DNA from 3 places in the Diaphorobacter sp. ED-3 genome. Region 2 is predicted to be linked to each of the others. Evidence: riboswitches for the same ligand, from Rfam matches in the RefSeq annotation. Region 2 holds a riboswitch; each other region holds the start of a gene.
What was found. A riboswitch is a leader RNA that binds a small molecule or an ion and turns the genes downstream of it on or off. The one in region 2 is predicted to bind glycine.
Positions count from the first base shown of each region.

Region 1: another riboswitch for glycine. It lies ahead of PCQ86_RS18160 (D-amino acid dehydrogenase); the one in region 2 lies ahead of PCQ86_RS02295 (D-amino acid dehydrogenase).
Region 3: another riboswitch for glycine. It lies ahead of gcvT (glycine cleavage system aminomethyltransferase GcvT); the one in region 2 lies ahead of PCQ86_RS02295 (D-amino acid dehydrogenase).

Region 1 is NZ_CP115182.1:3,760,334-3,764,718, forward strand. Features, by position in the region: gene PCQ86_RS18150 (NAD(P)-binding domain-containing protein) at 1-989, shown strand, start outside; gene PCQ86_RS18155 (CMD domain-containing protein) at 986-2,095, shown strand; glycine riboswitch at 2,267-2,378, shown strand; gene PCQ86_RS18160 (D-amino acid dehydrogenase) at 2,472-3,782, shown strand; gene PCQ86_RS18165 (FIST signal transduction protein) at 3,854-4,385, opposite strand, start outside.
Region 2 is NZ_CP115182.1:468,860-473,244, forward strand. Features, by position in the region: gene PCQ86_RS02285 (IS5 family transposase) at 1-362, shown strand, start outside; gene PCQ86_RS02290 (trimeric intracellular cation channel family protein) at 726-1,364, shown strand; gene PCQ86_RS02295 (D-amino acid dehydrogenase) at 1,482-2,756, opposite strand; glycine riboswitch at 2,818-2,930, opposite strand; glycine riboswitch at 2,931-3,020, opposite strand; partial or broken gene PCQ86_RS02300 (amidohydrolase) at 3,031-3,944, opposite strand; gene PCQ86_RS02305 (AraC family transcriptional regulator) at 3,947-4,385, opposite strand, start outside.
Region 3 is NZ_CP115182.1:2,480,449-2,484,833, forward strand. Features, by position in the region: gene PCQ86_RS12145 (TRAP transporter small permease) at 1-336, shown strand, start outside; gene PCQ86_RS12150 (TRAP transporter large permease) at 419-1,696, shown strand; glycine riboswitch at 1,703-1,795, shown strand; glycine riboswitch at 1,815-1,929, shown strand; gene gcvT (glycine cleavage system aminomethyltransferase GcvT) at 1,974-3,104, shown strand; gene gcvH (glycine cleavage system protein GcvH) at 3,208-3,582, shown strand; gene gcvP (aminomethyl-transferring glycine dehydrogenase) at 3,651-4,385, shown strand, end outside.

The DNA.
Region 1 (4,385 bases), 820 kb from region 2:
AAGGCCTGGTGGCGGTGGACGTGCAGGCCCCCGCCGGCCACGCCACCTGGCTGGCGCGCCGCGTGGTGCTGGCCACGGGCCGCGACGGCCTGGGCGGCCCGCAGATCCCTGCCTTCATGCACGGCGTGCGCCACGCCGCACAGGGCGGCCTGTGGGCGCATTCGTCCGATGTGCTGGACTACGCCACGCTCAAGGGCAAGCGCGTGGGCGTGATCGGCATGGGCTCGTCCGCCATGGACAGCGCCGGCACGGCGCTGGAATGCGGCGCCGCCAGCGTGGACCTGATCGCGCGCCGCGCGGTGATGCCCACGGTGAACAAGTCCAAGGGCTCGGGCGTGCCCGGCCTCACGCAGGGGCACCACGACCTGCCCGACGCATGGAAGTGGCGCATCCGCCATTACATCAACGTGCAGCAGGTGCCGCCGCCGCACGGCAGCACGCTGCGCGTGTCGCGGCACGCCCATGCGTTCTTCCACTTCGGTTGCGCGGTGCAGGGCGTCACGCAGGTGGGCGACGCGCTGCACGTGGCGACGGCCAAGGGCACGTTTGCGTTCGACTTCCTGGTCCTCGCCACAGGCTTCGTGATCGACTGGGCACAAAAGCCCGAGTTCGCGCCGTTTGCGCGCCATGTGCGCACCTGGGGCGAGCGCTACCAGCCGCCCGCCGGCGATGAAGACCGCGAACTGTCCGACTCGCCCGACCTCGGCCCGGTGTTCGAATTCCGCGAGAAAGCCGCCGGCGCCTGCCCTGGCCTGGACCGCATCCACTGCTTCTGCTACCCGGCGGCGCTGTCACACGGCACGGTGTCGGGCGACATCCCCGCCATCAGCGACGGCGCACGGCGCCTGGCCAGCGGCATCGCCGGCCTGCTGTACCGCGAGGACGTGGAGCACCACTTCGCCGCGCTGCAGGCCTATGCCGAGCCCGAACTGCTCGGCGACGAATGGACGCCCGCCGACACCTCCCAACGCATCCTGCCTTCGCCATGACCGACACCATCGACCAACTCGCCCGCCTGGGCCATGCCCCCCATGCCCAGGCCGCGCGCCAACAGCGCGCCAAGGCCATCACCGCCACCCAGGCCTGCGAAGACCTGCTGCTCGCGCCCGCACTGCCCGGGGGCCTGGCGCTGGCCGAGCGCCTGTCCGTGGCCCAGGCCGTGGCGGCCGCCAGCGGCGTGGCAACGCTGGCCGACCATTACGGCGCGCGCCTGGCCGGCCTGCCAGCCCCGCTGGCGGATGCGCGCTGGCAAGCCATCACGCATTTCACGCAGCTGCTGGCCACGCAGCCCGCCGCGGCCGACCGCGCGGCCCTGCTCGCCCTGCCCCAGGCGGGCCTCGCCACGCCGGACGTGGTGCTGCTCGCGCAGCTCATCGGCTTCGTGGCCTACCAGGCGCGGTTGGTGGCCGGCGTGGCGGCGCTGGCCACCCTCGGCCCCGCGGGCACCGCAGCCGCGCCGGTCGCACCCGCCACGCCAGAAGCGCCCTTCGTGCACCCCGCCAACCTGCCCCCGCCCGGCGAGCCGCTGCGCCTGGCCGGCTACACCAGCGAGACGCTGGACTGGAAGGCCTGGCTGCCCGTGGTGGACCCCGCAACCGCCAGCGCCGAGCAGAACGCCGTGCTGGACGCCAGCCACCCCAAGGCACGCACGTCGGACTTCTACCTCGTGCTGGCGCACCAGCCCCGCGTGCTCGCCGAGCGCTCGGAGGCGTTCAACGCCATCATGTACGCGCCTGGCGGCCTGCCGCGCGCAGAGCGCGAGGTGGCCACCACCGTGGTCTCGCGCATCAACGGCTGCGTGTACTGCGCGTCGGTGCATGCGCAGCGCTTCGAGCAGCTGGCCAAGCGCAACGACGTGATCGCGCAGATCTTCGCCGACCCCGACAGCGCCGGCACCAACGCCCGCGAACGCGCCCTGGCGCAGGCCAGCGCCGCGCTCACGCGCGCGCCCGGTGCATTCGGGCCGCAGCACATCGCGCCGCTGCGCGCCGCGGGCCTGAGCAACCTGGAAATCCTGGACACGGTGCACGCCGCCGCGCTGTTCGCCTGGGCCAACCGCCTCATGCTCAACCTGGGCGAAGCGGTCTACCCCTGAGCATGCACGCAGCGCCCCGCCCTGAGAGCGTGTTCATGGTCTGAGGGTTAGCCCGCTGGGGACGCCGCGCCCGCGCCGCTACGATGGCCGGCGCAGGAGAGCAAACGGCTGCATGCCGTTTCACCGAAGGCGCAAACTCCCATACACGCTCAGGTTCCGTACTGCACACCCACACAGCCGTCTGGAGAGCCGCCACGCCCGCCGTGGCGCACCGAAGGAGCAAGTGCCGCGCACGGTCCCGCGCGGCATGAATCTCTCAGGTACCAAGGACAGGGGGAGCGGCAGCCAGGCCATGTCGTGCCCGCTGTTCGCTATTCATTCAATAGCTGCTCGCGCGCGCCCTGCCTGCGCAAACCTTGAAAAAGGCTTGTAAACCATGCGCGTGATCGTTCTCGGCGCCGGCGTCGTCGGCACCACCTCTGCGTACTTCCTCCAGCAACTCGGCCACGAGGTCACCGTCATCGACCGGCAGGCTGTGCCCGGTGCGGAAACCAGCTTCGCCAACGGCGGCCAGATCTCGGTCAGCCACGCCGAGCCCTGGGCCAACCCCGGCGCGCCGCTCAAGGTGCTGCAGTGGCTGGGCAAAGAGGATGCGCCGCTGTTGTTTCGCCTGCGCGCGGACATGCGCCAGTGGCTTTGGGGCCTGCAATTCCTGCGCGAATGCACGCCCGCGCGCACGCGCCACAACATCGAGCAGATCGTGAGCCTGGGCAGCTACAGCCGCAGCACGCTGCAGCAACTGCGCACCGACACGGGCCTGCAGTACGACCAGCGCACGCAGGGCATCCTGCACTTCTACACCAGCGCCCAGGAGTTCGACGCCGCGCTGGCGCCCGCCGAGCAGATGCGTGCGCTGGGCTGCCACCGCCGCGTGGTGGATGCCGACGAGGCCGTGCGCATCGAGCCGGCCCTGGCCCACGTCCGCCCGCAGCTGGCGGGCGCCACCTACACGGCGGAGGACGAGTCCGGTGACGCCCACCTGTTCACGCGCGCGCTGGCCGGCGTGGCCCAGGCCGCGGGCGTGCAATTCCGCCTGGGTTGCCACATCACCGCGCTGCACCCGGCGGGCGGCGCCATCGACCATGTGGAGGTCACCAACGAGGCCGGCGGCTACGAGCGCTTGCGCGGCGACGCCTACGTGCTGGCGCTGGGCGCATTCAGCCCGCTGCTGGCCCAGCCCCTGGGCCTGCGCCTGCCGATCTACCCGGCCAAGGGCTATTCGGTGACGCTGCCGGTGCGCGACACGGCCGCCGCCTACCAGGTGAGCCTGACGGACGACGAGTACAAGCTGGTCTTCTCGCGCTACACCAGCGCGCAGGGCGACCGGCTGCGCATCGCGGGGACGGCCGAGCTCAACGGCTACGAGCGCGCACTGAACGCCGTGCGCTGCGAAGCCATCGTGCGGCGCGTGGAGCAGCTCTTTCCCGGCGCGGGCGATGCGAGCCAGGCGCAGTTCTGGAGCGGCCTGCGCCCCGCCACGCCGAGCAACGTGCCGCTGATCGGCAAGACGCGCTACGGCAACCTGTTCCTGAACACCGGCCACGGCACGCTGGGCTGGACCCACGCCTGCGGCTCGGGCAAGTCCATCGCGCGCATCGTGAGCGGGCTGGAGCCGGAGCTGGACTTCGCGTTCTGCGGCCTGCCGCGCCCTGCTGCGGCGCCCCGCCCCGCCGTCATCGGCGTTTGAGCAAGCGCCACGGCGCTATGCATTGCATAGCTGCTTGCGCTTGGTGGACGGGCGCTAGAGGCCAAAAAGGCTTATAAAGCCCCGTCCGGCGCGACGAACACCGTCAGCACGCCCGTGTAGCCATAGAGCCGGTGCGCGGCGATTTCGCCGCCGGCGAAGAAGCCCGCCAGGGGCACGTCGCCCAGCGCATGGCGCACGATCTGCAGCTCGGCGCTGGGCCCACCGAAGTGCGGCCCGCCGCGGCCCGAGCAACTCACATACAGCGCACCGCAAATGCGCCGGCCGCCCGTCGGCTCGGCATGCGGCGCGCTGCCTGCGGCGGGCAGCGCCTGCGCCTCTTCGAGCTGGGGCGATAGCTCCTCACGGATCTCGGCGCAGATGCGCATCAGGTCGGCACGGGCCGCGCCGACGTTGCGCTGGCAGAAGGCCAGGCGCATGCCCACCTCGACATGGTCACCCAGCGCCACGCCGCTGCGCGTCGCGTCCAGCCCGACGATGTGGCGCACGCGCGTGTCGGCGCCAAAGTGGCCCGTGCGCTGGCGCTGCGGTGCGTCCGCGTCCTCCAGCCCTGCCAGCGTGGCGCGCACGGCGCGCAGCGCGGCC
Region 2 (4,385 bases):
AAGGCAACAGTTTGCTCCATGGTCAGGAGACAGACGTCTTTGGGGATGCGGGCTACCAAGGCGCACACAAGCGCCCCGATGCCAGCAAAGACGTCACTTGGCATGTGGCGATGCGCCCAGGCAAACGCAAAGAGCTGGACAAAGAGAACAACCCCGTTGATGCGCTCATAGACCAAGTGGAGAAGATCAAGGCCAGCATCCGGGCCAAGGTGGAACACCCCTTCAGGGTGATCAAACGACAGTTTGGCTATACCAAGGTGCGTTACCGGGGGCTCAAGAAGAACACGTTGCAGCTCAAGACGCTGTTTGCACTATCGAACCTGTGGATGGTGCGCCACCAACTGCTGGCGGCGCAGGGATGAGTGCGTCTGCAAACAGGCCAGAGGCCGCAAAAGCGGCGCGAATGACCAGAAATGGCGTGAGAAATGGCGCGAAGACGCGAGCAAAACGGCTGCAATTGCGCCATCTAAAAAAACGGACCGGTAGCACTTACTAATCCGAGTTGTTCAGGACATCCTTAGACGCTTTGCTTAGTGCGCGAATCAAAAAAATTTTTTTGAGACCATGCACTGACATCGAACTGTGACAGCCCTAATTATTCGAGCTCAATTTTTAAAGTCGAACTGTTGTAGACCAGTAGCCTATAAAATTAAAAACGTGGAATTTACAGTGCGATTGAATTTGCTTTAGCTATGAAAACTTTAAATTGGTGACATAAATTTTCAATGTATTTACTTCAATCATGGGGGGACACCCTACATTTGATAGTCGAGTTGTTAGCGACCGCTGCATTTGCGTTGTCTGGACTGATGAAAGCTGCGGGTAAAAAGCTCGATGCGGTGGGCATTTGTGTTGTGGCTTTTCTGGCAGCTTTTGGAGGTGGCACCTTGCGCGACTTGCTGCTTGATCAACGCCCGTTTTTTTGGGTGCAACATACCGAAATGCTTTGGGGCGTATTGGCCTTGTGCGTATTTGCTATGGTCTTCATGCGACAGCGGCATTTTGAAGTAACTGAAAGAACAATACTCTGGCCCGACGCGCTGGGCTTGGGACTATTTACTGCGACGGGAGTTCACCTCGCCTTGCAGTCACTCATGCCGCCAGTAGTCGCCGTCTTAATGGGCCTGATCACGGGTGTTTTTGGTGGTGTGCTGCGTGACATGGTTTGCAATGAAATTCCCACGGCTTTCAAAGACCACCGCCCCTACGCGGTGTGTTCTTTTGCTGGTGGCTGGACTTACGTGGTCCTTTGGACATTAGATGCTCCAGACTGGATGGCCTTACTGGGGTGCTTATTTGTTACTGTGTGCCTTCGCGCACTGGCACTGTGGCGCAACTGGCAACTGCCGGCTTGGCGGGCTTGAATGTTAAAAAACTATAACCAATGATGAGGTTGTTTAATTTTTTAGAAAATCACCAACTAAGTTAAGAAAAAAAGCAGTAGAGAGCCGCAAGACCCCTACTGCTTATTATTTTGAACTCTAAATGTTGCCAGCAGCAACTGCATGCAAGTTCATTGAATATCCTGATTTCTTTGCTGCAGCTTTGACGATGGTGTCTGACACCAGCTCAGCTGTCACGGCTGATAACGTCCAACCCAAGTGCCCATGCCCGGTGTTGTAAAAAACATTGGGAGTTCTACCTTGACCCACCCGAGGCATCATGTTGGGCATCATAGGGCGCAAGCCTGCCCAAGGCACTACAGAGCGTGTGTTAACGCGGGGAAAACATTGTTCCACCCATTCAATCAATGGGCGGATGCGGTCTGCGCGAATGTCACGGTTCACGCCATTGAATTCGGCAGTGCCTGCAACGCGGAAACGGTTGAGGCCTAAGCGGCTGGTGACCAACTTGGTTTCGTCATCCAGTAAGCTCACGGTGGGGGCACCCAATTGACTTTCTTCATCGTTCAAGTTGACGGTGATGGAGTAGCCTTTGACGGGGTAGATGTTCACGCGATCGCCTAGCTGAGCTGCAAAGTCACGGCTGCCCACTCCTGCACACACCACCACGCTATCAAAGGTATGCAGGCTTGGGGTGGCGTCTTGTTGTGTCACGGTGATGACAGCTTGTTGGCCATCGCTTTGAATCGACGTCACATCTTGACCATACAGCGTGTGCACGCCGAGTCGTGATGCCGCATTTGCTAGTCCATTGGTGAATTTGTGAATGTCTCCCGTGGAATCGCTCTCAGTGAAGTAGCCACCGTAGTAGGTGCCTGCCAATGTCGGCTCGATGGCTTTCATTTCAGCTGGGGTCACGGCATAGCGAGGTAGGCCCCCCTTGGCCAGCATGACTGACACTTTGCCTGCATGGTCGAACCCTTTTTTGTCACGGTAAATGTGCAGGATGCCTTCCTTCTTCAGGTCGAAATCAATGCCTTCTTCCTGCGCCCAAGTAAACAAGTGTTTGCGGGCTGCGACTGCTAAGCGAGCTGTCTCAACCGTGTTGCGCTCGTAATGGGGCATCGCAGCAATGAACTCTGCAAACCAGGAGAGTTTGTGCCACGTAGGTGCTGGGTTGACCAGCAGCGGCGCATCACTTTTGAGCATCCACTTTAGCCCTTTGAGGATGGTGGACCAATGCGTCCAAACTTCTGCATTAGATGCAGAGAGTTGCCCTCCGTTTGCGAATGATGTTTCCATCGCAGCATAGCGATGGCGTTCAAACAAGGTAACGGAAAAGCCGCGTTTTGCCAAGGCATAAGCTGTTGTGACGCCCGTGATGCCGCCGCCAATAACTGCGATTGTTTTCATAGTGAATGAGCTTTCAAAAACGTCAAAGTGTTGAGCACCAACAAGCCCTGTGCATGGCTGGTGCACCCCCTCTGTTTAGAACCTGAGAGATTCGTGGTCCATCGTGTTCAATGCAACCACTTGCTCCTGCGGTGTGCCGGGTGACTAAGACCAGCAACTCTTCAGAGATATCAACGATTCAAACCGGTCCTTTTGCCTGAGAGTTTCCGGGGTGGTTGCTCCTTCGGCGTCGCGATTTAACGCGATCTCTCCCGATCTGAATTTCATAAAAAAACTACGCCAGAAAGCGCTCAGTCAACGCGACCCAGAACGCAGCACCCACAGGTATGTTGCGGTCTTCAAAATCGTAATTGGGGTTGTGCACCATGCAGGCCCCGTGACCTCCGTTAGTTGCATCGCCATTCCCGATGAATAGATAGCTGCCTGGCACTTTGTCGAGCATGTAGGCGAAGTCTTCACTGGCGGTGAGCGGTTCAGTTTGGAGCACCACGTTATCTGCGCCTACCAACGCCACCGCCACTTCGCGGGCTATTCCCGTCTCAATAGGGGTATTGACCAGCACCGGGTAACCGGGCAAAAACTCGACTTTTGCGGTCACGCCAAAACTTTTCGCCTGTAACTCAACGAGCTCCACAATGCGATTGCGCAACAACTCTCGCACATCCCGATCCAGCGCCCGTACGCTAAGCTTTAACGTGGCGTTTTGGGGGATGACGTTGTTGACCACACCCGACTGAAAAGAGCCGACCGTGATCACGGCCATGTGCAGTGGGGGTACGTTGCGTGAAACGATGGTTTGTAGCGCCATGACAATTGCCGAACCCGCAACGACCGGGTCAGCACTCTGGTGCGGCATGGCACCATGGCCGCCTTTACCTTCAATGTGCACCAGAATGTTTTCGCTGGACGCCATGGTTGCGCCTTCGCGCAATAACAACTGACCTGGCCGAAAGCCCGGCAGGTTGTGCATGGCAAAGATTGCGTCGCAGGGGAAGCGGTCAAACAGGCCGTCTTCAATCATCTTGCGCGCCCCCCCAAGCTTTCTTCAGCGGGCTGAAAGATCAAATTCAGCGTGCCATCAAACGTGGTGGACTTTGCAATATGTTCGGCCGCAGCCAGCAGCATTGCGGTGTGTCCGTCGTGGCCGCAGGCATGCATCAAACCCGCATGGCAACTGGCATGGGGCAGCCTCAGTCCTGATCGGTGTGCGTTTGCAGCCAGGCAAGTGGCGGCATGCCGACGCGGTGGGTGAAAGCGCGGGTAAGCGCTACAGCGCTGGCGTAACCCACCATGGGCGCAATGGACTTGAGCGGCTTGCCTCGTTTGAGCAAACCCTTGACTACTGTGATGCGCCAGGCCGTGAGGTAGTCGAGCGCGGTCAGGCCCGACACCTCTCGAAAGTGATTGGCAAAGCGTGCGCGCGACATGCCTGCGGTTTCGGCCAACGATTCCAGCGTCCATGCATGGCCGGGCCGGTCGTGCATGGACGTGACCGCTTTGGACAAACGTGGGTCGCCCAGCGCCGCCAGGATGCCGGTGGTGACCGATGAAATGTCAAGCAGGTGGCGCAGCAACAAGATGAGCAGGTATTCCATCAACAGGTCCAGCGCAGCTTGCCGACCACACTTT
Region 3 (4,385 bases), 2.0 Mb from region 2:
TTCAGCCTGATCTGGATGGTGTTTCTGGCGATTCCCATGGCATTCCGGCAGGGCGCCATGGTCAGCGTCGACGTGCTCTACCGCTGGAGCCCGCGCCCGCTGCGCCGCGTGCTGGACTGGGTGGTGTGCCTGGCAGCGCTGGCGCTCATCGCCGTGATCATCTGGTGGGGGTGGGACTACGCGCGCCGCGGCGGCGTGCAGTCGATGGCAGGGCTGGAGTCGGTTTCGATGTTCTGGGCCTATCTGGCCATGCCCGTGGGTGGGCTGTTCAGCATCCTCGGCATCGTGGGCAATCTGATCGACCCGCAGCGCCATGAACTGGAGACTGCCCAATGAGCGCCGCGCAGAGCCGCCTCAAGCAAGCGAGCGGCCCCCTCGGGGGGCGGCGGGTACATGAAATGACGCGCGTTGGGGCCCTATGACCACGGTCATGATCTCCACCATGGTGCTGTGCTTCGCGCTCACCATCTCCGTGGCCGTCTCCATCGGGCTGGCCTCCATCCTGGGCATCCAGGTGGCGAACGCCAACATGCTGATCTCCGTGAAGGAGATGTTCGCCTCCATCAACAAGTTTCCGCTCGCAGCCATTCCGTTCTTCATCCTGGCGGGCAACCTCATGGAGACCGGCGGCATCTCGCGACGGCTCGTGGAGTTTGCCAAGAGCATCGTGGGCGGCGTGCAGGGCGGCCTGCCCATGACCTGCGTGCTCACCTGCATGATCTTCGCGGCCGTCTCAGGGTCATCGGTGGCGACCACGTTCGCCATCGGCGCCATCCTGATTCCTGCGCTCATCAAGCATGGCTACCCCACCAGCTACGCGGCCGCGCTGCAGGCCACCAGTGCCGAGCTGGGTGTGATCATCCCTCCATCCATCCCCATGATCCTGTACGGTGTGGCGGCCGAGGTGTCGATTGGTGAGCTGTTCATTGCCGGCTTCGGCCCCGGCATCCTCATCAGCGGTGCGCTGATGCTGTTCGTCTGGGTGTATTGCAAGTACAAGGGCTGGGGCAAGCATGACGGCGACGGGCGCATGCCCTTCGGCCGCGCGCTGCTGCAGGCGGGCTGGGCACTGCTGATGCCAGTCATCATCCTGGGCGGCATCTACGGCGGCGTGTTCACGCCCACCGAGGCCTCTGCCGTGGCCGTGTTCTACGCGCTGGTGGTGGGCATGCTGATCTACCGCGAGATCCGCGTCGCGGACCTGTTCGCCATCCTGCGCAAGTCGGCCATCTCGTCGGCGGTGATCATGTTCATCATTGCCAATGCGGGCCTGTTTGCCTTCCTCATCACGCGCGCTGGCGTGCCGGACGCCATCGGCCGCTGGCTGCAGGAGGTGCTGCAGTCGCCCGCGCTGTTCCTGCTGGGCGTGAATGCCGCGCTGTTCGTGATCGGCATGTTCATCGAGACCAGCGCCGCCATCATCGTGCTGGCGCCGATCCTGGCGCCGGTGGCCCAGCACTTCGGCGTGGACCCGGTGCACTTCGGGCTGATCATGGTGGTGAACCTGGCGCTCGGCATGATCACGCCGCCCTTTGGCGTGAACCTGTTCGCGGCATGCACGGTGGCGCGCATCTCCCTGGATCGCATCGTCGCCCACCTGTTGCCGTTCGTGGGCGTGGTCCTGCTGTGCCTCCTGGTCATCACCTACGTGCCATCGCTTTCACTGGCCCTGCGTGATCTCGTGTACGCAAAATAGATAGAATCCGTCCCGTCAGGAGAGAGTCCGCGCCCCCCAGGGCCGGGCCGCCGAAGGCGCAGGCAGCAGCCGAACGCTCAGGCAAAAGGACTGGCGACACGCCCGCAGGGATGCGGGTGTTTCCCTTGCTGGAGAGAGGCCGCAGCAGCATGCGGCCCACCGAAGGAGCAAGCCCCGCGACATGCCATGCAGGCGGGGTGAATCTCTCAGGTAAAGCGGACAGCGGGGCAAATCGGCGATCGAGAGATCGCTCCACCATTTGCCTTCGCCCATTGCCATGTCCGCCATGTCCGACCTGCTCACCACTCCCCTCAACGCCCTGCACATCGAACTGGGCGCCCGCATGGTGCCCTTCGCCGGCTACTCCATGCCCGTGCAATACCCCATGGGCCTGATGGCCGAGCACCACCACACGCGCACGGCGGCCGGCCTGTTTGACGTGTCGCACATGGGGCAGCTCAAGCTGGTCGGCCCTGACGCCGCAGCAGCATTCGAGACGCTGATGCCCGTGGACGTGGTCGACCTGCCCGTGGGCAAGCAGCGCTACGGCCTGCTCCTCAATGACGAGGGCGGCATCATCGACGACCTCATGTTCTTCCGCATGGCTCAGGGCGAACTCTTCGTGATCGTCAACGGCGCCTGCAAGGTGGGCGACATTGCCCACATCCAGGAGCGCATCGGCCAACGCTGCCAGGTGATTCCCATGCCCGACCAGGCCCTGCTCGCGCTGCAGGGCCCACAGGCGGCTGCGGTGCTCGCGCGTCTGGCACCAGGCGTGGACAAACTGGTGTTCATGACCGGCGGGCATTTCGACATCGCCGGGGCGCAGTGCTTCGTGACGCGCAGCGGCTACACCGGAGAGGACGGCTTCGAGATCTCGGTGCCCGCCACGCAGGCCGAGGCCCTGGCGCGCACGCTGCTGGCCCAGCCCGAGGTCAAGCCCATCGGCCTGGGCGCACGCAATTCGCTGCGCCTGGAAGCCGGCTTGTGCCTATATGGCAACGACATCGACACCACCACCACCCCACCCGAAGCCGGCCTGAACTGGGCCATCCAGAAGGTGCGCCGTACAGGCGGCGCGCGCGCTGGCGGTTTTCCCGGTGCCGACAAGATGCTGGCCCAGATCGACAGCCCGGCCACCCTCACGCGCAAGCGCGTGGGCCTGGTGGCGCTGGAGCGCGTGCCCGTGCGTGAGCACACCGAGTTGCAAAACGAGTCGGGCGAGCGCATCGGCGAAGTCACCAGCGGCCTGCTGGCCCCCACTGCCGACAAGCCCATCGCCCTGGCCTACGTAATGCCCGCCCATGCCGCCCCCGGCACCCGTGTGAACGCCATGGTGCGCGGCAAGGCCGTGCCCATGGAAGTGGCTGCCACGCCCTTTGTTCCCACACGCTACTACCGCGGCTGAATTCACCACGGCGAACTGCCACCGCGCCCAGGTCAGCCCGGCTACAGTGCGGGCTGACCACTCTCAAACCTTTTCCTTCCACCTCTTCTTCCCGGAGCCCCTCATGAGCATCCAGTTTTCCAAAGACCATGAATGGATCAACGCAGCCGACCCGGCCGCGGCCGTCGTCGGCATCACCGTCCACGCGCAGGATGCGTTGGGCGATGTGGTGTTCGTGGACCTGCCCGCGGTGGGCACCACCTTTGCCCAGGGCGACGTGGCCGGTGTGGTCGAGTCCGTCAAGGCCGCTGCCGATGTCTACATGCCCGTGTCCGGCGAAATCGTCGAGGTCAACGAGGCCTTGCGCGCCGACCCGTCCCTGGCCAACTCCGACCCGCTGGGCGCCGGCTGGTTCTTCAAGGTCAAGCTCAGCGACGCCGGCCAGCTCGCCGGCCTGATGGACGAAACGGCCTATACCGCCTTCGCCCAGAACGCCTGATGCACCCGCGGCGCCGTGCACACGGCGCCGCCGCACCGCCCCATCGCTCTTGAGACTGGTCCCTCGCCATGCAGATGCCCTCCCCCCTGCCCCTGGCGGCGCTTGAAAACGCCGCTGAATTCCTGCCCCGCCACATTGGCATCGACGCCGCCGACGAAGCACACATGCTGTCGGTGATCGGCGAGGCCTCGCGCCGAGCGCTCATTGATTCCATCGTGCCGCGCTCCATTGCGCGCCAGCGCCCCATGGACCTGCCCGCGCCGGCCACCGAGGCCGCAGCGCTGGCTGAACTCCAGGCCATTGCGTCGAAGAACCGCATCCTCAAGAGCTTCATCGGCCAGGGCTACTACGGCACGCACACGCCGGGCGTCATCCTGCGCAACGTACTGGAAAACCCTGCCTGGTACACGGCCTACACGCCCTACCAGGCCGAGATCTCCCAGGGCCGCATGGAGGCGCTGCTCAACTTCCAGACCATGGTGTGCGACCTCACGGCCATGCCCATCGCCAACGCCTCCATGCTCGACGAGGCCACCGCTGCCGCCGAGGCCATGACGCTGGCCAAGCGCTCGGTCAAGTCCAAGAGCGACGTCTTCATCGTGGCAGGCGATGCGCACCCGCAGACCATCGAAGTCATCCAGACCCGCGCCGCCCCCATCGGCATCACCGTGGTGGTGGCCAATTCCCAGGAGGAATGGCAGGCGGCCCTGGCCGGCGACTTCTTCGCCGCCCTCATCCAGTACCCTGCCAGCAGCGGCTGGGTGCAGGACTGGCAGGCCGACGTGGACGCCATCCACGCCAAG